DNA from 4 places in the Blastomonas sp. AAP25 genome. Region 1 is predicted to be linked to each of the others. Evidence: predicted binding sites of a transcription regulator. Region 1 holds the regulator's gene; each other region holds the start of a gene.
What was found. The regulator LexA, encoded in region 1, represses DNA repair genes until DNA is damaged. The targets are predictions, from matches to a motif close to GTTCCNCNCTTGTTCT.

Region 1 (5,444 bases):
GCGCGAACACCTCCGCCAGCCAGCCATAAGCGGGCCGCTGGCGTTCTGCCTGGGCGGACCCGCGGGCAAGCTGCGCGTTCAAGGCCAGCGCCTCGAAAACCTGGCGCGCCTCGGCGACGAGCTCGGTTGCCGGGCGCAAGTCGCCGCGGTCCTCCACGCGCAGCAGAAATGCCCGAGACAGCAGGAGATCTGGATGGTCGGGGGAGAGCGCCTTGCTGCGCAAGTCCACGGCCTGCGCGGCTGCATCGCGCGCGGTTGCCCAATTCTCGATCGCGAAGGCGGCCTTGGCGAGATTATCGCGCGTATTGGCGCGGTCCCTGTGGCCATCGGGCAGCCGCGCATCGCGCACCGCCAGCAGCTCCCTGGCCAGCGCTTCGGCCTGCGCACCCTGGCCGAGCGCGATCAGCGCAACCAGCCGCGTATCGCGGGCCACCAGCGACCGGTCGCTCTGCGCGCCCAATTGGGCATCGATGATCGGCGTGGCATAATCGAGAAAGGCGAGGGCATCCTTGTGCTGCCCGGCCCGCACCAGCGCCTGGGCGAACTGCGTCCGCATCGTCGCACTGTTCTGGTTGGGGCCGCCATTGGCCTTTTCGATCAGTTCATAGGCCTGCCGAATCGGCGCCATGGCATCGTGCGGACGGTTGATCCGCATGAGGATCGCGCCGAGATTGGCGTAGAGGTTGGCCATCGCCGGGTGATCGGTGCCGAGGGCGCCGCCTGCTTGCGCGATGCCTTCCTGCGCGGTGACGATGGCGTCTTCGGTGCGCCCGGCGGAATAGAAATAGACGACCCGGTTGGCGCTCCAGATGGCGACGTCCTGCGGGACGGGATCCAGCGCGAGGCCAATGCGGATCGCCTCGGCGTTGCGCGCGAGCGCGTCATCGAGACGGCCATGTTCGAGATACGACGCTGCCAGGTTCGACAGCGTTACGGCATGGTCGCGAATGCCCTGGCTTGACGGATCGCTGGCATATTCGGCGGCGAGCTGTTCGTTGATCGCCAGCGCACCGGCATGATCGCCCTTGAAGTTGAGGATATAGGCGCGCAGGCTGAGCGCATTGCGCCAGTCCGCCTTGTATCCCTGCGCGCCCGCAAGCACGGGGATGATCCTGTCGACCTCGGCTTTGGCCGGATCCATCTCGCCCGAAGCAGCCAGCGCCTGGGCGACGTACAGCGCGCGTGCGGCGATCTCGGGATGGCCGGCAGGATAGAGCCGCCGTGCCTCGGCGAGGGTCTGGTCGGCGATCTTGCGATAACCCTCGACATCGCTGTTGGCATCGGCGGCCTCGAACTGCGTGATCAGGGCGTCCAGCCTCGTGCGATCGGGTGCGGCATGGGCTGGTGCCCCCAGAAACAGACCGATACCGCTCGCCAGTGCCACTGCAGCTTTGATCATAGGGGCCCCCCGGTTCTCGATCGCAGACTCGGGCAGCTTGAACAGCCGTCTTCCAAATGAAAAGCGATTTCTTGCACCTGGGACTGTAGCGAAAACGGGACAGCCCGGTGCTGGCCCGGTCAACCTCCAAGGTGGCGCGGGTGCCGTGCAGTGCTCAGCGAGGCCGGCATCCCGCCGATCCGTGCCATGCGGCATCGGATCGGCGAGGCTGGTCAGTGATAGCGGCGAAGCAGGCCTGCAAGCTTGCCCTGCACCTGCACTTCGTGCGGCGCATAATATTGCGGATCATAGGAGGCATTGGCCGGATCGAGCCGGATGCGGCCGTTTTCGCGGCGCAGATATTTGAGCGTTGCTTCTTCGCCGCGGACCAGCGCCACCACGATCTCGCCATCGCGCGCCGATTCCGTGCGCAGGATCAGCGCGAAATCGCCATCGAGAATCCCTGCCTCGATCATCGAATCGCCCGACACCTCGAGCGCATAATGCTCGCCGCTGCCCAGCAGCGCGGCGGGCACGGGAAGGATTTCGGTGCCCTCGAATGCTTCGATCGGTGCGCCCGCAGCGATCCGGCCATGCAGAGGAATTTCCAGCACATTGTTGTTGGCAGCGACCGGCGGCTGCGCCTTGCGCACCGCATCCATGCTGACGATGTTGCTCTTGGCCGCATCGGTCTTGGCAGCGGCGGCCGCGGCCAGTTCCTTGGCGCGCGGCTTGACGCTCGCTTCGGGCAGCTTGAGGATTTCGAGCGCGCGCGCACGGTTGGGCAGACGGCGGATGAAACCGCGTTCCTCCAGCGCACTGACCAGCCGGTGGACACCCGACTTCGACTTGAGATCCAGCGCTTCCTTCATCTCCTCGAACGAGGGGGAAATGCCGTCTTCCTCCAGCCGTACCTGGATGAAGCGGATCAGATCGTGTTGTTTGCGGGTCAGCATGCTGAATGTTCCTTTCTGCGCCGGTGGGTCGGCGGCCGAACGAATACGGAACAATTACGAAACAAAGCCGGTCAGGTCAAGACCTTGTGTTACGCCCCGGAGCGAAGCGCAATATAGTCGAGCAGGTCGCCGGGCGCGGCTTCAGGCTGGTGCACGGCGCGAACGACCAGCGCATCGGCGGCATGCAAGGAGGACAGCGCGCCGCTGTCCTGGCTCGATACCGGGAACAGCCGCCCGCCATCGATCTGCGCGCGCATGAAGTCCTGGCGGGTGCCATTTGCGGGGAAGGTGGTGCCGGCCCTGGCTTGCGAGATATCAGGCAGAACGTGCTGATATCCGGCGAAGGTCCTGACCAGCGGAAGCAGCAGCAGCAGCGCGGTGACATAGGACGACACCGGATTGCCCGGCAGGCCCAGCACGATGGCATCGCCCATCCGCCCGACCATCACCGGCTTGCCCGGGCGCATCGCGATCCGCCAGAAATCGAGCGTTCCGCCGCTCTGGAGCAGTGCGGGCTGGATGAGGTCGTGGTCGCCTACCGAGGCGCCGCCGGTGGTGACGATGATATCGGCGTCGCGGTGGTCGGCGAGCGCCGCTGCGATGATATCGAGCCGGTCGGGCAGCAGCGGCGGCATGGTGATGTCCACCGGAAGCCCCTGCAGCATGGCCGAGAGCATGATGCCGTTGCTGGCCGGGATGTGCGCGGGGCTGGGCAGCGGAGTGCCGGGCGCGACCAGCTCGTCGCCGGTGCTCAGGATCGTCACACGCACCGGCGCGTGAACGCTGAGCGTGCCGTGCCCAGCCATCGCAGCCAGCGCGATCAGCCGAGCGTCTACCCGCGGGCCCGCCGCAGCGAGCAGCGCACCTTCGGCAAAATCATGCCCCGCGCGGCGAATGTGTGCACCGGGTCGCGCGGGTCCGTCGCCGGTCAGGATCAGCGTGGCGCCATCGATGCCAGTGTCTTCCTGCACCACCACCGCATCGGCATCGGCAGGGACGATCGCGCCGGTGGAGATGCGTATCGCTTCGCCTGCGCCCATCGCGCCATCGAAAGGCCGCCCGGCGGCGCTTTCGCCGATGACCGTCCATGGGCCGGGCAGGTCGACGGCGCGCACGGCATAGCCATCCATCGCGGACAGGTCGGCTGCCGGCTGGCTGCGCCAGGCAACCAGTGGTTCGGCGAGGATATGGCCGTTCGCCTCGAGCAATCCGACCGAGTTGGCAGGCTTTGTGGTGGCGAGCGCGAGCAGCCGCTTCTGTGCCTCGGCCAGCGCGATCAGGCCGCCCGCCATCAGGGCGCGATCCAGTCGCCCGATTTGCCGCCGCTCTTGGCGAGCAGACGGACGGGGCCGATAACCATGCCCTTGTCCAGCGCCTTGGCCATGTCGTAGATGGTGAGCAGCGCGATGCCGGCGGCAGTCAACGCCTCCATCTCCACCCCGGTCTTGCCCGAAGTGCGCACGCGGGTTTCCACGCGGACGCCGGCGCCCGTATATTCGAACTCTACCGACACGCTGCTGATCGGCAGCGGGTGGCACAGCGGAATCAGGCTGCTGGTCTGCTTGGCCGCCATGATGCCAGCGATGCGCGCGGTGCCCAGCACGTCGCCCTTCTTGATGTCGCCCGCGCGGATCGCGGCGATCACCTCGGGCGCCATGCTGATGATGCCTTCGGCCACCGCCTCGCGCACGGTGTCGGCCTTGGCGGAGACGTCCACCATGTGCGCCGCTCCGCTGGCGTCGAGATGGGTGAGGTCGGCCATCAGTCCGCCGATCCGGTGAGCAGCAGCCGCGTTGCGCGGGTGATATCGTCCTGCCGCATCAGCGATTCCCCGACCAGAAAGCTGCGCACGCCATGCTGGCTCAGCCGCACGCAATCCTCGTGCGTGTAGATGCCGCTTTCCGATACGGGGATGTAACCTTCGGGGATCAGCTTCACCAGCCGCTCGGTGTTGGCGATATCGGTCTCGAAGCTGCGCAGGTCGCGGTTGTTGACCCCGATGAGCGGCGAGCGCAGCCTGAGGGCGCGTTCCAGCTCGTTCTCGTCGTGCACCTCGACCAGCACGTCCATGCCAAGGTCGAGCGCGGCGGTCTCGATATCCGCCATCGTCGCGTCGTCCAATGCGGCAACGATGATCAGCACCGCATCAGCGCCCAGCGCGCGGCTTTCGGCGACCTGCCAGACATCGACCATGAAGTCCTTGCGCAGGCAGGGCAGGTCGCAGGCGGCACGCGCGGCGAGCAGGAAATCGTCATGCCCTTCGAAATACGGCACATCGGTGAGCACCGACAGGCAGGCAGCGCCGCCCGCCTGATAGGCCGCGGCATGCGCTGCCGGGTCGAAATCGGCGCGGATCAGGCCCTTGGATGGGCTGGCACGCTTGATCTCGGCGATCAGGCCGAAACCGTCTTGCGACTTTTCCACCAGTGCCCTGGCAAAGCCACGCGGCGCTGTCGCGTCGGCCGCGCGGCGCTCCATCTCGGCCAGCGAGGCAAGGCCCTTGCGGCGTTCGACCTCGATTCGCTTGACCGAGCAGATTTCTTCCAGCTTGTTCATGCCGCGGCTTTCGTAAAATCAATCCAGCAGTCGAGCAGGGCGTTGGCCAGCCCCTTGTCGATCGCTTCAGCCGCCTCTTCGGCGCCGTCGGCCAGCGTGTCGACCTCGCCCGCGATCAGCAGCGCGGCGGCTGCGTTGAACAGCACCGCATCGCGGTAGGCTCCGGTTTCGCCCTGCAGCAGGCGGCGCAGCGCCGCAGCGTTGAACGCCGCATCACCGCCGCGGATCGCCTCGATCGGGTGCACCGGCAGTTCGGCGTCGCTCGCCTGCCAGCGCTTCATGATCACGCCGTCCGCGCCGATATCGGCGACCTCGTTGCCGCCAGCCAGCGACAGCTCGTCGAGCCCTTCGTCGCCCGATACGATCAGCGAATGTTCGGTGCCCAGCATCTCGAGCGCTTCGGCATAGACGTGCACATAGCCGGGGCGCGCGATGCCGATCAGCTGGCGCCTGACGCGAGCCGGGTTGGCGAGCGGTCCCATCAGGTTGAAGATCGTGCGCTTGCCGATCTTCTGTCGGATCGGCTGGATGCGCCGCATTGCGGGGTGGTGGTT
Region 2 (5,444 bases), on a different contig from region 1:
GAGCGCAGGTAATAGAGCGACTTGATGCCCAGTTCCCAAGCGCGGAAGTGCAGCATCAAGAGGTCCCATTTGTCGACGTCGGCGGGGATGAACAGGTTCAGCGACTGCGCCTGATCGATATAGGGCGTGCGGTCGGCGGCCAGTTCGAGCAGCCAGCGCTGGTCGATCTCAAAGCTGGTCTTGAAGGCGTCCTTTTCTTCCGCGCTCAGGAAGTCGAGATGCTGGACCGAGCCGCCCTTTTCCAGGATCGTGTTCCACACATTGGTCGAATCCTTCGACTTTTCCTTGAGCAGCTTTTCCAGATACGGGTTCTTGACCACGAAGCTGCCCGAGAGCGTCTTGTGGGTATAGATGTTTGCCGGGATCGGCTCGATGCACGCCGAGGTGCCGCCGCAGATGATCGAGATCGACGCGGTCGGCGCGATCGCCATCTTGCAGCTGAACCGCTCCATCACGCCCTGGTCGGCAGCATCGGGGCAGGGGCCGCGTTCGTGCGCCAGCATCATCGAAGCTTCCGAAGCCTTGGCCGCGATGTGCTTGAAGATCTTCATGTTCCACGATTTGGCGAGCGCGGATTCAAAGCCCAGGCCGCGCGCCTGGAGGAACGAGTGGAAGCCCATCACGCCCATGCCGACCGAACGCTCGCGCATCGCGCTGTAGCGGGCGCGCGCCATTTCGGGCGGAGCGCGATCGATATAGTCCTGCAGCACATTGTCGAGGAAGCGCATCACGTCCTCGATGAAGAGCTTGTCGTCGTGCCACTGGTCCCAGGTCTCGATGTTGAGCGACGACAGGCAGCACACCGCGGTGCGGTCGTTGCCCAGATGATCGCGGCCGGTGGGCAAGGTGATCTCGCTGCACAGGTTCGAGGTCGACACCTTGAGGCCGAGCTCGCGATGGTGCGCGGGCATCATCCGGTTCACGGTATCGTTGAACACGATGTACGGCTCGCCGGTGGCCAGGCGTGTCTCGACCAGCTTCTGGAACAGAGCGCGGGCGTTCACCGTGTTGCGCACGCTGCCATCCTTGGGGCTGACAAGATCGAAGTCCGCGCCATCGCGCACCGCTTCCATGAACTTGTCGGTCAAGAGCACGCCGTGGTGGAGGTTCAATGCCTTGCGGTTGAAGTCGCCGGATGCCTTGCGGATTTCGAGGAACTCCTCGATCTCGGGGTGCGAGACGTCGAGATAGCACGCTGCCGAACCGCGCCGCAGCGAGCCCTGGCTGATCGCCAGCGTCAGCGAATCCATCACGCGGACGAACGGAATGATGCCTGAGGTCTTGCCGTTGAGGCCGACCGGTTCGCCGATGCCGCGGACATTGCCCCAATAGGTGCCGATGCCGCCGCCGCGCGAGGCGAGCCAGACATTCTCGTTCCAGGTGTTGACGATGCCTTCGAGGCTGTCGTCGACGCTGTTGAGATAACAGCTGATCGGCAGGCCGCGACCCGTGCCGCCGTTCGACAGCACCGGGGTTGCGGGCATGAACCACAGCTTGGAGATATAATCGTACAGCCGCTGCGCGTGTTCCTGATCGTCGGCATAAGCATCGGCCACGCGCGCGAACAGGTCCTGATAGTTTTCGCCGGGAAGCAGATAGCGGTCTTCCAGCGTTTCCTTGCCGAAATCGGTGAGCAGCGCATCGCGGCTGGTATCGGTGACAATGGTAAACCGGCGGGCTTCGACGGTCTTGCTGTCGCGCACGTCGGCGGGCAGCGCTGCGGCAGCCTGAGTCGCGGCCATCGCGATCAACGCCATTTCGGCAGCGCTGGATTCGCCTGCCGCCAGCGCGCCGGTCGGCGCTGCTGCAGCGGTTGCGGTTCCTGCCTTTTCGGCTGCTTCCAGTACATCTGATTCACCCATATCGCCTGCGTTGCCTTTGCCCGTATCTCTGAAATCCATGACGCCCCCATAATCTGTTGTGCGGCACTTTGTTCCGCTAATGTTCGACTCGGGGCGCAAGCGTCCCGTATAGCATCTTGTCGGGATCAGCGGGGGAAAACTTATCCCCAACAGAAGGCCGAAACAGGGTCAAAAACCCTTGACGCGAAGGCGCTTGTCTGCCCCCGCGATGCTTCTGTGTCCACTGCTATTGGTATGCCCCAGCTGCGTACCCCACTACCTATAGTGCCTCATCCTGAATCCCGCGCAAGAGGGTAAATGGTTAATTTGCATAACGGTTCGTCGTATCTGGGATTCGTTTCGTCGATGGCGGGACGGGCTACGGACAGTGCGACGCGCGCTCCAAAGCCGCGCCAAAAAAGTGCAAGGGGGCAATTGAGGCTTCCCCACAATTTCCTCTCCACAGGCTTGTGCACGCCAAATTTTGCGGGATGGAAAACCGAAGCGGGAGAATCGCCTGGCGATCGCCATCGCACATTCCCTTGGGGCCCACCTTGCGATAGCATCGTCTGCACAATAGAGACGGTCGCACTTCATCCGACAGCGCCACAGCCGCGCCGCCAGTATCCGGGGGAATGCCAATGACCGTTACCATCCGCGCAGCCGATCTGATCGAGAGCGTTGCCGACGCGCTGCAGTTCATCAGCTATTACCACCCGATGGATTACATCCGCGCGCTGGGCGAGGCATATGAGGCCGAGCAGTCGCCCGCGGCCAAGGATGCGATCGCGCAGATCCTCACCAACAGCCGGATGTGCGCCGAGGGGCATCGCCCGATCTGCCAGGACACCGGCATCGTGAATGTGTTCGTCAAATGGGGCATGGACTGCCGCATGGACGAGACATCGAAGTCGCTGCAGGAGATCGTCGACGAGGGCGTGCGCCGCGCCTATCTGCACCCCGAAAACAAGCTGCGCGCGTCGGTACTGGCCGACCCCGCCTTCACCCGCCGCAACACCAAGGACAATACTCCCTGTGTTTTGCACGTCGAAATGGTGCCGGGGCATCATGTCCATGTCGATGTCGCGGCCAAGGGCGGCGGCAGCGAGAACAAGTCGAAGTTCAAGATGATGAACCCCAGCGACAACATCGTCGACTGGGTGCTCGAGATGATCCCGCAGATGGGCGCCGGCTGGTGCCCGCCGGGCATGCTGGGCATCGGCATCGGCGGCACCGCGGAGCACGCGGTGCTGCTCGCCAAGAAGGCGCTGATGGACCCGATCGACATGGGCCCGTTGAAGGCACGCGGGCCCAAGACCGACGTGGAGGCGATGCGCATCGAGATCTTCGACAAGGTCAACGCGCTGGGCATCGGCGCGCAGGGGCTGGGCGGGCTTTCGACCATCCTCGACGTCAAGATCATGGATGCGCCGTGCCATGCCGCTGGCAAGCCGGTGGCGATGATCCCCAACTGCGCCGCGACTCGTCACGCGCACTTCTCGCTGGACGGATCGGGGCCTGCCTATCTCGAAGCGCCCAAGCTTGCCGAATGGCCCGACGTCAACTGGACGCCGGACAAGGCTGCGATCCGCGTCGATCTCGATAACCTGACGCCAGACGTGGTGCAGAGCTGGAAGCAGGGCGACCGGTTGCTGCTCAACGGCAAGATGCTCACCGGGCGCGATGCCGCGCACAAGCGCATCCAGGACATGCTCAGCAAGGGCGAGCAGCTGCCGGTCGAGTTCCGTGGCCGCGTGATCTATTATGTCGGCCCGGTCGATCCGGTGGGCGAGGAAATCGTCGGCCCCGCAGGGCCCACCACCGCCACGCGGATGGACAAGTTCACCCGGATGATGCTCGAACAGGGCCTGCTCGCGATGGTCGGCAAGGCCGAACGCGGACCCGCAGCGGTCGAGGCGATCCGTGACCACAAGAGCGCCTATCTGATGGCGGTCGGCGGCGCGGCGTATCTGGTCGCGCGCGCAATCAAGGGCTCGGAGGTCGTGGGCTTCCACGATCTGGGGATGGAGGCGATCTACGAGTTCGAGGTCAGCGACTTCCCGGTGACCGTCGCGGTGGATAGCGAAGGCAACAATGTCCACCAGCTCGCGCCGCTCGTGTGGAAAGAGCGGATCACGAAGGAAGGGCTGTTGCAGGGGGCGTGAGAGCGAAGGGGGTGGAGATCGCGCAATCGCGAGTGACGCCCCACCTCCGCTCAGCCTGAGCCTGTCGAAGGCCCCGCACTGCCTTCCGAGACTGAAAACCCGTCACCCTGAACTTGTTTCAGGGCCCATTTCTCCCCACGCGGCTTCGGTCCTTGGGGCGCGATGGGTCCTGAAACAAGTTCAGGATGACGGTGGAGTGTGGGGCAAGCTTTGGCGCGTACCTCCGACACACTCAGGCTGAACGGGCTTATTGGATGCCCGCCGCAGCCCTCGCTTCAGTACCCACCCACCGGCACGCAATTCACGCCAGGCGTCACTGGCACGATCGGCGTCATCGGCACCGGGCCGCCGGTGCCCGGGTTGACGAACGGAAGTTCGCCATCCGGATATTGCGTCCGTCCGCGCAGCGCGTCGATTTCTGCCTGGCGCCGCTTCAAATAGAAATCGCGCGCGTCGACATAGGGGTCGTTGCTGTAGGTGCGCAGCGCATTCAGTTGTTCGTCGATCTGGATCCGGCCCTGCAACGCGCTCAGCGTGGCGGCGGGCAGGGTGAAATAAGGGTCGTTGAATGGCGCGCCCGCCACCGAGGGCAGCAACATCCCGTCGATCGCGCCGCCCACCAGATCGCGCACCGTGGTCGGGCCGATCAGCGGAAGGAACAGATAGGCGCCCGGCTTGACGCCGTAATAGCCAAGCGTGTTGGCAAAGCCGTTGCGGCGGTAGGGCAGCTTGAAGGGATCGCGCTTGGCGACATCGAACAGCCCGCCGATGCCCAGCGTGGTATTCAGCGCGAACCGTCCGACGGTTTCTGCCGCCTTGCCGGGCTTGAGCTGGAGCATGAAGTTGAGCGCCACGATCGGCTCGGTGAGATTGCGCAGGAAATTGCGCAGCCCGTGCCGGATCGGCTTGGGGATCGCTTCCTTGTACGTCATCGCGACCGGCCCGACGAGCGCCTCGTCGACCTCCTGCACGACCTCATAGGATTGCGCGTTGAGCTGCACCATCGGGTCTCCCGGCTCCGAATCGGGGCGTGCGGTGACAACGATTGCGCCCTGTTCGGCCGGCACGGGCGTCTGTTCCCCGGGTGCGGGCGGGGCAGAGGGTAAGACGGCGCCCTGCGGGCAGGGCGGGAGCGTGGTCGGCGCAGGAGCAGGCACCTGGGGCTGCGGCGCAGCGGTGCTGGCCTGTTCCACGGCGACGATTTGCGGCAGGTCCGCGCTATCGGGAGCCAGCGGGGTGCCGATGAGCACGAACGCCAGCGATAGGCCTGCAAGGCTCATTTCAGGAATCCGCTGGATGCGCGGTGAGGGTACGTCATCATGTTCGCGCTGTCTTTCTTTGCACGTGCCGCCCCTGTTTTTCGGGAGCTATGGGCGGATCGAAGACAAGTCAATCACCGTCGCGTCAAATCTGCTGCGCCATGCAGCCTGTCCCCGCG
Region 3 (5,444 bases), on a different contig from region 1:
CTCGACCGGCTTGCCGAGCAGATAGCCGCGGCTGATGGCTATGTGATGGTCAGCCCCGAATACAACCACATGATGAGCCCGGTGCTTGCCGACCTGCTCAACCATTTCGGCAGCTCGCTGTTCTCGTACAAGCCCAGCGCCATCGTCACCTATTCGGCAGGCCAATGGGGCGGGACGCGCGCTGCGGTCAGCATGCGCACCTTCCTGTCCGAGCTGGGCTGCCTGCCGGTCTCGGCGATGATCCATGTGCCGCGCGCGCACGAGGTGTTCGGTGCGGATGGCACCTACCTTGCCGGCGTCGATGCCGCGCGCTGGGACGGCTATCTGGACCGGACGCTCGACCAGCTGGGTTGGTGGGCGGCAGCGGCTGCGCGGCAGCGCGGCGATGGCGGCAAGCGGCCCGGCGCGTTCATGGTCGATCCATCGCAAAGAAATGCGCCCTGACGCCATGGCCGGGCCGGTCGCGCACCCGATGCCGGGCGATGTCAGGTTCACCACCCGCGCCGCGCCGCCTTCACTCGATCATGCGGTGCTCGAGCTGTGGCATCTCGACGATCCGGGGGCACCGCATTGCGGCTTGCCCAAGCCGTATGTCGAGATCGTGGTCAGCCTGCGCGGGATCCACTGGTGGCGCGCGGCGCCGGGCATGCCCGAGCATCGCTATGCCACCGCCTGGGTGACCCCGGTGCAGGACGGCCCGCGATGTGCCCGCGCCGAAGGTCGGCGCGAGCTCGTGGGCGCACGGCTGCAGCCCTGGGCGGCCAAGGCCTGGCTTGGTACGCTGCCCCCCGGCAATGGCACCCCGCCCCCCAGGCTATCGGCGCTGCTCGGCCGCGAGGCAGGTCTGTTGCGCGATTCGCTCAAGGCTGCGGACAGCCTGGACGCGCTGTTCGAACGCTTTGCTGCGTGGCTCGAGGTACGGCTGCCCGACCGCGATGCGATCACCCTGCCCGCCCCTTGCCGCGACACCGACCGCGCGATGGATCTCGCCAGAGCGGTCGAAGCGACGCCGCGGCACTATCGCAGGCTGTTTTCGGGCCGTACCGATCTGGCGCTCAAACGCTGGCTGCTGCTCCACCGGATCGACGCGGTGCTGCGCGATCCCAGGCTCGCCGACCCACGCTTCTCGCTCGCGGTGCTGGCGTGCGAGCATGGCTTTGCCGATCAGGCGCATCTCACGCGCGAAATGAAGCGGTTCACCGGAGCCACCCCCGGCCAGTTGCGGCACCGCGCCGCGCATTATCCGCCGCACATGCTGATGCCGCGATGACCCCTTTATTCAATCCTGCGCTTTCGCCCGCTGCTAATCGAGGCATCGAAAGGAGCTTGGCATGAGCATGGGACGGAAAATTTTGGCGGTGGTGCTGGGGACGGTCACTGCAGGGCTCGCGATTGCGGGGGTGGAGATGCTCGCGCATGGCCGCATCACCGGCGACGCATTGTTCGCTGCAGTGGCGGCGGGTTACGGGCTGGGCGCTTTCGGCGGCAGCCTGGTGGCGTTCCGGCTCTCAGGGGCGCGCTGGACAGCGGTCGCGGTGACGGGGATCCTCGCGCTGCTCGCCATCGGCAACCTGTTCGCGCTGCCGCACCCGATGTGGTTCGTACCGGTCGCCGCGGTGACGCTGGCGGCGGGCCATGCCGCAGCGATTGCGGTATCGCGTCGGTCTGGCGGACAGGCCTTGTCCTGACTGGGTCCCGGCCTATGATCGCGCATCAGGCACGGAGACGAACATGACGCTGAAAGACACGCTGGTTCCCACCTACATCCAGATGCTCGGGGCGCTCTCCGCGTGGCTGGACAAGGCATCGGATCAGCTGCCCGCCGACAGGGCCGCAGCGATCATGCGCGCGCGACTCGCGCCGGACATGTTCCCGCTGTTCACCCAGATCTGCTTTTCGTGCGTCCAGGCGCAGGAGGGCATCTTTCGCCTGCGGCATGAGGAAATGCCCGCCTCGGTCGGCGCGCTGCTGGCGGACGGGCGCAACGCCGACACGACCACGCCGACGATCGCCGATGCCCGGGCCCGAATCGCCGAGACGCTGCGGATCGTCGAGGCAGCCGCTGCGGACGCGCCCGATCTGTCGCCCGATGCGCCGCTGGCGCACACCTTGCCCAACGGCATGGTGTTCGATCTCACCGCCGCGCAATACATCCGCGACTGGGCGCTGCCGCAGCTCTATTTCCATGTGATGGCCGCCTATGCCATCCTGCGGGCCGAGGGCGTGGGCATCGGAAAGGCGGATTTCGTCGCGCACATGTTCCCCTTCCTGCGTCCAGGGACGATGCCGAAACCCGGCTGACCCTTGCGGCAACCGGACACAAGGCGAGTGCGTACGGAGCGATGATGACGCCAGGCTGGCGTCATCGACGAGTCCTTTTCGCGGGCTATCACCGCGATCAGCAAGGGAGAACGATGATGGCCTATGTTTCCGCAGCCGATGGCACGCAGATTTTCTACAAGGACTGGGGACCGCGCGATGCCCAGCCGATCGTGTTCCACCATGGCTGGCCGCTGTCGTCCGACGACTGGGACACGCAGATGCTGTTCTTCCTCGATCAGGGATTCCGCGTCGTCGCGCACGACCGGCGCGGCCATGGCCGGTCACAGCAGGTGAGCGAGGGGCATGACATGGACCATTATGCCAGTGATGCCGCAGCCGTCACCGCGCATCTCGACCTAAAGAATGCGGTGCACATCGGCCACTCGACCGGCGGCGGCGAAGCTGCGCGTTATGTCGCTCAGCACGGCATCCCGCAGGGCCGCGTCGCCAAGGCCGTGCTGGTCGCGGCGGTGCCGCCGATCATGATCAAGACCGAGCGCTACCCCGGCGGACTCGACATGGAGGTGTTCGACGGCTTTCGCAGCGGCCTCGCCGCCAACCGCGCCGCCTTCTTCCGCGATGTCGCCTCCGGACCGTTCTATGGCTTCAACCGCGAGGATTCTCAGCCCGATGAGGCTGTGGTCGAAAACTGGTGGCGGCAGGGCATGATGGGAAGCGCCAAGGCGCATTACGATGGCATCAAGGCCTTTTCCGAAACCGACCAGACCGACGACCTGAAGGCGATGACCGTCCCTACCCTGGTGCTGCACGGCGATGACGATCAGGTGGTGCCTTACAAGAACGCCGCGCTGCTGCAGGCCGATCTGCTCCCCGATGCCACGCTGAAAATCTATGAAGGCCTTTCCCACGGGATGCTGACGGTCAACGCCGACACGCTCAACGCCGATATTCTCGCCTTCATCCGATCCTGATCCCAAAGGTCACGCGCCCAGTACGCAGAAAACGCGACGGACCGGGCGCGGAGCACCGCCAAGCCCCTGTTCTTTCTTTGTTCTTGCCCCTATATCGGTGGCATGAGCGAAAAACCGATTCTGCAAAAATTGGGCGTGCTGGCCGACGCCGCCAAATACGACGCTTCCTGCGCCTCGTCGGGAACGATCAAGCGCGACTCAACCGGCACCAAGGGGATCGGATCGACCGGCGGGATGGGGATCTGCCACAGCTATGCACCTGACGGCCGCTGCATCTCGCTGCTCAAGATCCTGCTCACCAATTTCTGCATTTATGACTGCCGCTTCTGCATCAACCGCGCGTCGAGCAACGTGCCGCGCGCGCGGTTCAATCCGGAAGAGGTCGTGCGGCTGACGCTCGATTTCTACAAGCGCAACTATATCGAGGGGCTGTTCCTCTCTTCCGGCATCATCCGTTCGGAAGATTACACGATGGAGCAATTGGTCGAGGTCGCGCGGCTGCTGCGCGAGGAGCACCGTTTCGGGGGTTATATTCACCTGAAGACCATCGCCGGCGCCTCGCCCGAACTGATCGCGCGCGCAGGCCTCTATGCCGACCGCCTCTCGACCAATGTCGAACTGCCCACCGAAGCAGGGCTCAAGAGCTTCGCGCCAGAAAAGACCTCGGCGACGATCCGCAAGACGATGGCAGGCGTGCGCGTCGGGTTAGACGATGCGGCAGAAGCTGCGCGCGGGCGGCTGCTCAAGAAAGCCAAGCCACCGCGCTTTGCCCCGGCGGGCCAATCGACCCAGATGATCGTCGGCGCGGATGGGGCCAAGGATGACGACATCCTGCAATCGGCAACCAGCCTCTATTCGGGGTACAAATTGCGCCGGGTCTATTATTCTGCCTACAGCCCGATCCCCGATGCGAGCAGCGACCTGCCCCCCGTGCGTCCGCCGCTGATCCGCGAGCACCGGCTGTACCAGGCCGACTGGCTGCTGCGCTTCTACGGCTTTTCGCGCGGCGAGATCATGGAAGGCGCAGACGGGGGCATGCTCGACCTGACGATCGATCCCAAGCTCGCCTGGGCGCTGCAGCGGCGCGAGGCGTTTCCGGTCGACATCAACCGCGCGCCGCGCGAGATGCTGCTTCGCGTGCCGGGCCTCGGCACCAAGGCGGTCGAGCGGATCATCGCCGCCCGGCGGCTGGGTGCGGTGCGGCTGGGCGATCTGGCCAAGCTCACCGCCTCGGTGAAGAAGGTGCTGCCGTTCATCACCACCCCCGACTGGCGCCCCGGCGGGTTGACCGACAGCGAAAACTTGCGCGCACGCTTCGCCCCGCCGCCCGAGCAGATGAGCCTCGCACTCTGAAACCACGAACGATGCGCGAGATCGTCCTCAACACCCCCGGAGACTTTGCCGAATGGCGCGATGCCGCGCGCGCGCTGCTCGCCGCCGAGGTGCCGCCCGAGCAAGTCGTCTGGCGGCAGGCGGGCGAGAGCGCCTCGCTGTTTTCCGACGACGCACCGCTGGTGCCCCGGCGCACGGTTGCCCTGCCCCGCGCGCTGGTGACCACGCTCGACCGCGTGATCTGCCATCGCGACGCGAACGTGCCGACGCGGCTCTACACCATCGTCTGGCGCGCCTTGGGCGACCGGCGGCTGCTCGAACGGCGCACCGACAACGACGTCGACTGGCTGGCCAAGTCCGACAAGGCGATCCGCCGCGACCTGCACAAGATGCACGCGTTCGTCCGCTTCCGCAGGCTGGGCGGCGAGGATGCCGAACGCGAATCCTTCGTCGCCTGGTTCGAGCCCGAACACCGGATCGTGCGGCTGGCGGCACCTTTCTTCCGCAAGCGCTTCTACGGCATGGACTGGGCGATCCTGACGCCCGACGCGCGCGCGATCTGGCAGGACGAGACGCTCAGTTTCGGCCCCGGCGGCACCCGCGACGAGGTGCCCGATTCCGACGTGGTGGAGGAGCAGTGGCGGATGTATTACGGTTCGATCTTCAACCCCGCGCGGGTCAAGATTGCCGCGATGCGCGCCGAGATGCCCAAAAAATACTGGCACAACCTTCCCGAGGCGCAGGATATCGGCCCGCTGCTGGCGGGCGCGGGGGCGCGGGTCGAGCGAATGCGCGAGACCGCGGTCCAGCTCGCCAATCCGCGCAGCGACAAATGGCGCGTGCGGGGGGAGATGGAGG
Region 4 (5,444 bases), on a different contig from region 1:
ACGTCCAAACCTGAAGCCAAAGCCCGATCTTCGGGCTGTTGGCTTCAGGAGTAAACCCGAACGCACAGCGCATTCAATCGGCTCGGTAGGGCTCGGAATGCGAGGGCTCAGCTCAGCGCCTCGCCTCGCGTGCCTGCCCCAGCCCCATTATCGCACGAGCATCGGAGCGAGATACTGGCCGGTGTAGCTGCGCGCGACCTTGGCGACCTTTTCCGGGGTGCCCTCCGCGACGATCTCGCCGCCCTTGACGCCGCCTTCGGGGCCCAGATCGATGATCCAGTCCGCGGTCTTGATGACGTCGAGATTGTGCTCGATCACCACCACGGAGTTGCCCTGATCGACCAGCCTGTGCAGCACCTCGAGCAGCTTGCGCACATCCTCGAAGTGCAGGCCGGTGGTGGGTTCGTCGAGGATGTACAGCGTCTGCCCGGTCGAGCGGCGGCTGAGTTCCTTGGCAAGCTTGACGCGCTGCGCCTCTCCGCCGCTGAGCGTCGTTGCCTGCTGGCCGACCTTGACGTAGCCCAGGCCCACTTCCCACAGCATCGCCATCTTGTCGCGGATCGGCGGCACCGCCTTGAAGAACTCGACCGCATCCTCGACCGTCATGTCGAGCACGTCGGCGATCGAGTGGCCCTTGAACTTCACCTCGAGCGTCTCGCGGTTGTAGCGCTTGCCGCCGCAATCCTCGCAGGTGACGTAAACATCAGGAAGGAAGTGCATCTCGATCTTGATCAGGCCGTCGCCCTGGCATTTCTCGCAGCGGCCGCCCTTGACGTTGAAGCTGAACCTGCCCGGCTTGTAGCCGCGCGCGAGGCTTTCGGGCAGTCCGGCGAACCAGTCACGGATATTGGTGAACGCACCCGTGTACGTCGCTGGGTTCGATCGCGGGGTGCGGCCGATCGGCGATTGGTCGATATCGATCACCTTGTCGCAATGCTCGAGACCCGTGATCTTGTCGTGCGCCCCAGCGATCACCCGCGCACCGTTGAGCGCGCGCGCAGCGCCCGCAAACAGCGTGTCGATGGTGAAGCTGGACTTGCCCGAGCCCGATACCCCGGTGATGCAGGTGAAGGTACCCAGCGGGATCGACGCCGTCACGCCGGTGAGATTGTTGGCGCGCGCATTGTGGACGGTGAGCTTCTTGCCATTGCCCTTGCGGCGCTTGGCCGGAATCTCGATCTTGCGTTCGCCGGTGAGATATTGCGCGGTGAGCGAGCGCTTGGACTTGAGGATCTGCTCGAGCGTCCCTTCGGCGACGACCTCGCCGCCGTGGACGCCCGCGCCCGGACCCAGATCGACGATATAGTCGGCGCTTCGGATCGCGTCCTCGTCATGCTCGACGACGATCACGGTATTGCCCAGATCGCGCAGCCGCTTCAAGGTCACCAGCAGCCGGTCGTTGTCCTTCTGGTGCAGCCCGATGCTGGGCTCGTCGAGCACATAAAGCACGCCCGAGAGACCGCTGCCGATCTGGCTGGCGAGCCGGATGCGCTGTGACTCTCCGCCCGAAAGCGTCCCCGAGGTCCGATCGAGGTTGAGGTAGTCGAGCCCGACATTGTTGAGGAAGCCCAGCCGCTCGATAATCTCCTTGAGGATGGCCTTGGCGATCTGCTGCTGCTGGGGACCGAGCTTGTCGTTGAGCGTCTCGAAAAACGCCAGAGCATCGGACACCGAACGCCGTGTCGAGATCGAGATATCCTCGCCGACGATCTTGACCGAACGCGCCTCTGGCTTGAGCCGCGCGCCATCGCAGACTTCGCAGGGCTGCGCGGTCTGGTATTTGCCCAGCTCCTCGCGCATCCACGCGCTATCGGTCTGCAGCAGCCGGCGGTTGAGGTTGCCGATGACGCCCTCGAACGACTTCTTGACCTCATAGCTCTTGCGCCCGTCCTGGAAGCGCAGCGTGACCGGCTTGCCGCCGGTGCCGTGCAGGATGATCAGCTTCACCTCGCCAGGCAGTTCGCCCCACGGCGTGTCGAGCGAGAAGCCAAACTCGCGGCCGAGGCTGGCCAGCACCTGCATGTAATAAGGCGAGGGCGGGTTCGACTTCGCCCAAGGCACCACCGCGCCCTTCTTCAGGCTCAGATCCTCGTTGGGGACAACCAGTTGGGGATCGAAATACATCTTCTCGCCCAGACCGTCGCAGGCAGGGCAGGCACCCTGCGGTGCGTTAAACGAGAACAGCCGAGGCTCGATCGCCTCGATGGTGAAGCCAGACACTGGACAGGCGAATTTTTCGGAGAAGATGATCCGGTTGTCGGGGATGCCGACGTTCTTCATGCCCTTCTTGCCCCCCTCACGTTCACCTTCGGTGGCCTGCGGCTCAGTGGAGGGGCTGGGGGTGGGGGATGAACTTCCTGGCTCCGCTACCGTCCCATCCGCCAGATCGACATAGGCCAGACCTTCGGCAAGCTTCAGCGCGGTTTCGAAGCTGTCGGCGAGGCGCGTCTCGATGCCTTCCCGAACGGCCATGCGGTCGACCACCACCTCGATGTCGTGCTTGTACTTCTTGTCGAGCGCGGGGGCTTCGTCGATCTCGTAGAACTCGCCGTCGATGCGCACGCGGGTGAAACCGGCGCGCTGCCATTCGGCAAGCTCCTTGCGATATTCGCCCTTGCGGCCGCGCACCACGGGTGCGAGCAGATAGAAGCGCGTGCCCTCGGGCAGCGCCATCACCCGGTCGACCATCATGCTGACAGTCTGCGCGGTGATCGGAAGACCCGTGGCGGGCGAATAGGGCACACCGACGCGCGCCCACAGCAGGCGCATGTAATCGTAAATCTCTGTCACCGTCGCGACAGTCGAACGCGGGTTGCGGCTGGTGGTCTTCTGCTCGATGCTGATCGCAGGGGAGAGCCCGTCGATATGCTCGACATCGGGCTTCTGCATCATCTCGAGGAACTGGCGCGCATAGGCCGACAGCGATTCAACGTATCGACGCTGGCCCTCGGCATAGATGGTGTCGAACGCCAGGCTCGATTTGCCGCTTCCCGAAAGACCGGTGATCACGATCAACTGATCGCGCGGCAGATCGATATCCACGCCCTTGAGATTGTGCTCGCGCGCGCCGCGCACGGAAATATGAGTCAGCATGGAGTGCCTTATGTTCTATTGATGTTCTGGTTGCAAGCCGGGGAATGCGGCGAGCGGTCAGGATGAGGATGCGTCGCTCGCAAATGGTGCCCAAGGCGCCGCGGTGCAAGAGCAGCCGGGCCGGTTATGGAACGGCTTTGCGCCATCTGCGTAGCCGTGTTAACCGAGATCAACTTTGGTTTGAGGGAATGACCATCATGAAACTTCGCATTTCGCGCACCGCTTCCGCTGTGGCGCTGCTGGCCTCCTGCCTGGCGGTTGCTCCGCTCAGCGCGCAGCAGTCCAGCCCGCCCGCCGAGCAGGCGCCTGATTCCGGATCGATGGAGCCTTCGCCCGTCACCGTGAACCCGAGCTCGCCCGAAGAGCAGGCCGCGCGCGAGGCCGCCAACGCGCGCCAGCTCGAGATGTCCAACGCTCAGCTTCAGCAGAACGCCGCCAACCAGGCCGAATACGACGCCCGGCGCTCGAGCTATGAGAGCCAGATGAAGCTGTACGAAAATACGGTGGAATCGCGCGCCCGCGCCGAAGCGGAATACGCCCAGATCAAGCAGCTCTATGACGCGATCCATGCGCAGTGGGAGGCCGATGTTGCCGCGTGCAACGCCGGCAATCGCAAACGCTGCGCCCAGACCCCGCCGCCGATGCCGCAATAACCGGCCCGCGCTCCGCACCCCAGAGTGCGGGGCGGGTCAGTCTGTTGGCAGTAGCAAAGTGAAACGCGCGCCCTGACCCGGCGCGCTTTCGACCGTCAGGTCGCCGTGCATCGCGAGCGCAAGACGCCGCGAGATGTACAGGCCGAGTCCGCTGCCGCCATCGCCACTGCGCCCCAGCCGTTCCCATTTGTTGAACAGGCGTTGCTGGTCCTCGGCACTGAGCCCGGGACCCTGATCGGCGACGGTGACGCTGGCCCAGCCGGGGCCGTCGTCGAGCCTCAGCCATATCATTGATCCATCGGGTGCATAGTTGATCGCATTGCCGAGCAGGTTGAGCAGCACCTGCAGCACGCGGCGAAACTCGCCGGTCGCGGGCAGCATTTCATCTTCCGACGGCTTGTCGATGCGGATTTTGCGGTCCGCGGCCTTGAGCGCGAGCAGCCCCGCCGCGCGCCGGGCGATATCGGCCAGATCGACAGGCTCCCTGGCAGCGCTGAAGCCTGCGCCGTCGATCGCTTCAAGATCGGCAAGGTCGTCAACCAGAGCCAGCAGATGGCGCCCGGCAGCTGCGATGTCGCTGGCATAGTTCGCGTAATCGGCCCGCAACGGACCCTCGAGCCTGCCGCCGATGGTTTCGGCGTTGGCGATGATCCGTCCGATCGGCAGCCGCAGCGCCGGGCCGATCTGGCGGCCGAACAACTGGCCGATCCGCTCGCCGTCGAACAGCGGCGGCATCTCCGGGGGAGCGGCGGGGTCGGGCAGGGGAGGCGCGTGCCTCAGCGTGATGACGCACCCCGTCGCAGTTCCGGCGGGGCGCAGGCTGGCAATCCATTCGCGTTCGTCGCCGGCCAGGGTGACGCGCTGGCCATCGATCTGCTCCGCCCGAGCGAATGCAGAGCCGTCGCTCGGCTCGAGCACCGCGGTCACCGGCTTGAGCAGCAGGCCCGAACTCGCATCGTCGGTGCCGGCTCCGGCAGGCGGCGAGTATCGCACCACCCGTTCGAGACGGTCGAGTTGAAGATAGGCGACGCCAGGCTCGGCGATGAAATCGGCGCCGTCTTCGGTCGCATCCGACCGGTCCGGCAGTGCGTGTTCACGCCAATGGGTGAGCAACAGCGCCACTCCTTCGGCGTCGGGTGTGCATTCGCACCACATGTCGATCAGCGCGGACGACCCCGCAGCCTTGACCGGGCGAGACAACCGCATGCCCAGCCGCATGCTGTGCCGCGCCAATTCCAGCAGCGGGGGCACTGCGAGCTCGCCGCCCGACGTGCTGCCGCCAAGTTGCTGGTGCAACCGCATCAGTCGGTCATCGGCGTGCAGCAGCATTCCGTTGCGGTCGATCCGCCCGGTTTCCGCAGCAACCCACACGGTGGTGAGGCCCGCCTCGTCCAATGATGGGATCTGCGCGTTCACCACAACGGTGCCGGCGTTGTCAGCGGCAGCTGGTTGCGCCAGCCCGCGATGAGCCGCGCGGCATCATCGGGACCGATCGCGGCCAGCGCCGCAGCCGAAGGCACGGCCTCGAGCCGCAACGATGCCAGCATCGCGATGCCCTCGATAAGCCTTGCGGCGGTGTCGGCGGGCACGTCGCAACCACGCACCACGACAGCAAGCCGCGAAAGATCGGGGTCTCGTGCCATGTCGATCAGATGATCGAACGGCAGGCCGCTGGCGCGCGCGAGCATGGCAAAGCCG

Region 2: IP68_RS06395 (ribonucleoside-diphosphate reductase subunit alpha) is a predicted target of LexA. The motif match lies at 1,933-1,948, and genes of this name have one in related genera.
Region 3: IP68_RS09600 (putative DNA modification/repair radical SAM protein) is a predicted target of LexA. The motif match lies at 3,323-3,338, and genes of this name have one in related genera.
Region 4: uvrA (excinuclease ABC subunit UvrA) is a predicted target of LexA. The motif match lies at 3,106-3,121, and genes of this name have one in related genera.

Annotation. Positions count from the first base shown of each region.
Region 1 covers NZ_LJHP01000001.1:276,846-282,289, reverse strand. Annotated here, with positions in the region: gene IP68_RS01365 (CHAT domain-containing protein) at 1-1,399, opposite strand, end outside; gene lexA (transcriptional repressor LexA) at 1,612-2,334, opposite strand; gene IP68_RS01355 (molybdopterin molybdotransferase MoeA) at 2,424-3,626, opposite strand; gene moaC (cyclic pyranopterin monophosphate synthase MoaC) at 3,626-4,096, opposite strand; gene trpC (indole-3-glycerol phosphate synthase TrpC) at 4,096-4,890, opposite strand; gene trpD (anthranilate phosphoribosyltransferase) at 4,887-5,444, opposite strand, start outside.
Region 2 covers NZ_LJHP01000005.1:357,220-362,663, forward strand. Annotated here, with positions in the region: gene IP68_RS06395 (ribonucleoside-diphosphate reductase subunit alpha) at 1-1,901, opposite strand, end outside; gene IP68_RS06400 (fumarate hydratase) at 2,483-4,006, shown strand; gene IP68_RS06405 (VacJ family lipoprotein) at 4,282-5,286, opposite strand.
Region 3 covers NZ_LJHP01000008.1:277,050-282,493, forward strand. Annotated here, with positions in the region: gene IP68_RS09575 (NADPH-dependent FMN reductase) at 1-444, shown strand, start outside; gene IP68_RS09580 (AraC family transcriptional regulator) at 449-1,270, shown strand; gene IP68_RS09585 (hypothetical protein) at 1,338-1,688, shown strand; gene IP68_RS09590 (DUF1993 family protein) at 1,732-2,301, shown strand; gene IP68_RS09595 (alpha/beta fold hydrolase) at 2,418-3,254, shown strand; gene IP68_RS09600 (putative DNA modification/repair radical SAM protein) at 3,357-4,607, shown strand; gene IP68_RS09605 (UdgX family uracil-DNA binding protein) at 4,619-5,444, shown strand, end outside.
Region 4 covers NZ_LJHP01000037.1:36,235-41,678, forward strand. Annotated here, with positions in the region: gene uvrA (excinuclease ABC subunit UvrA) at 148-3,093, opposite strand; gene IP68_RS18035 (hypothetical protein) at 3,291-3,746, shown strand; gene IP68_RS18040 (sensor histidine kinase KdpD) at 3,783-5,162, opposite strand; gene IP68_RS18045 (hypothetical protein) at 5,159-5,444, opposite strand, start outside.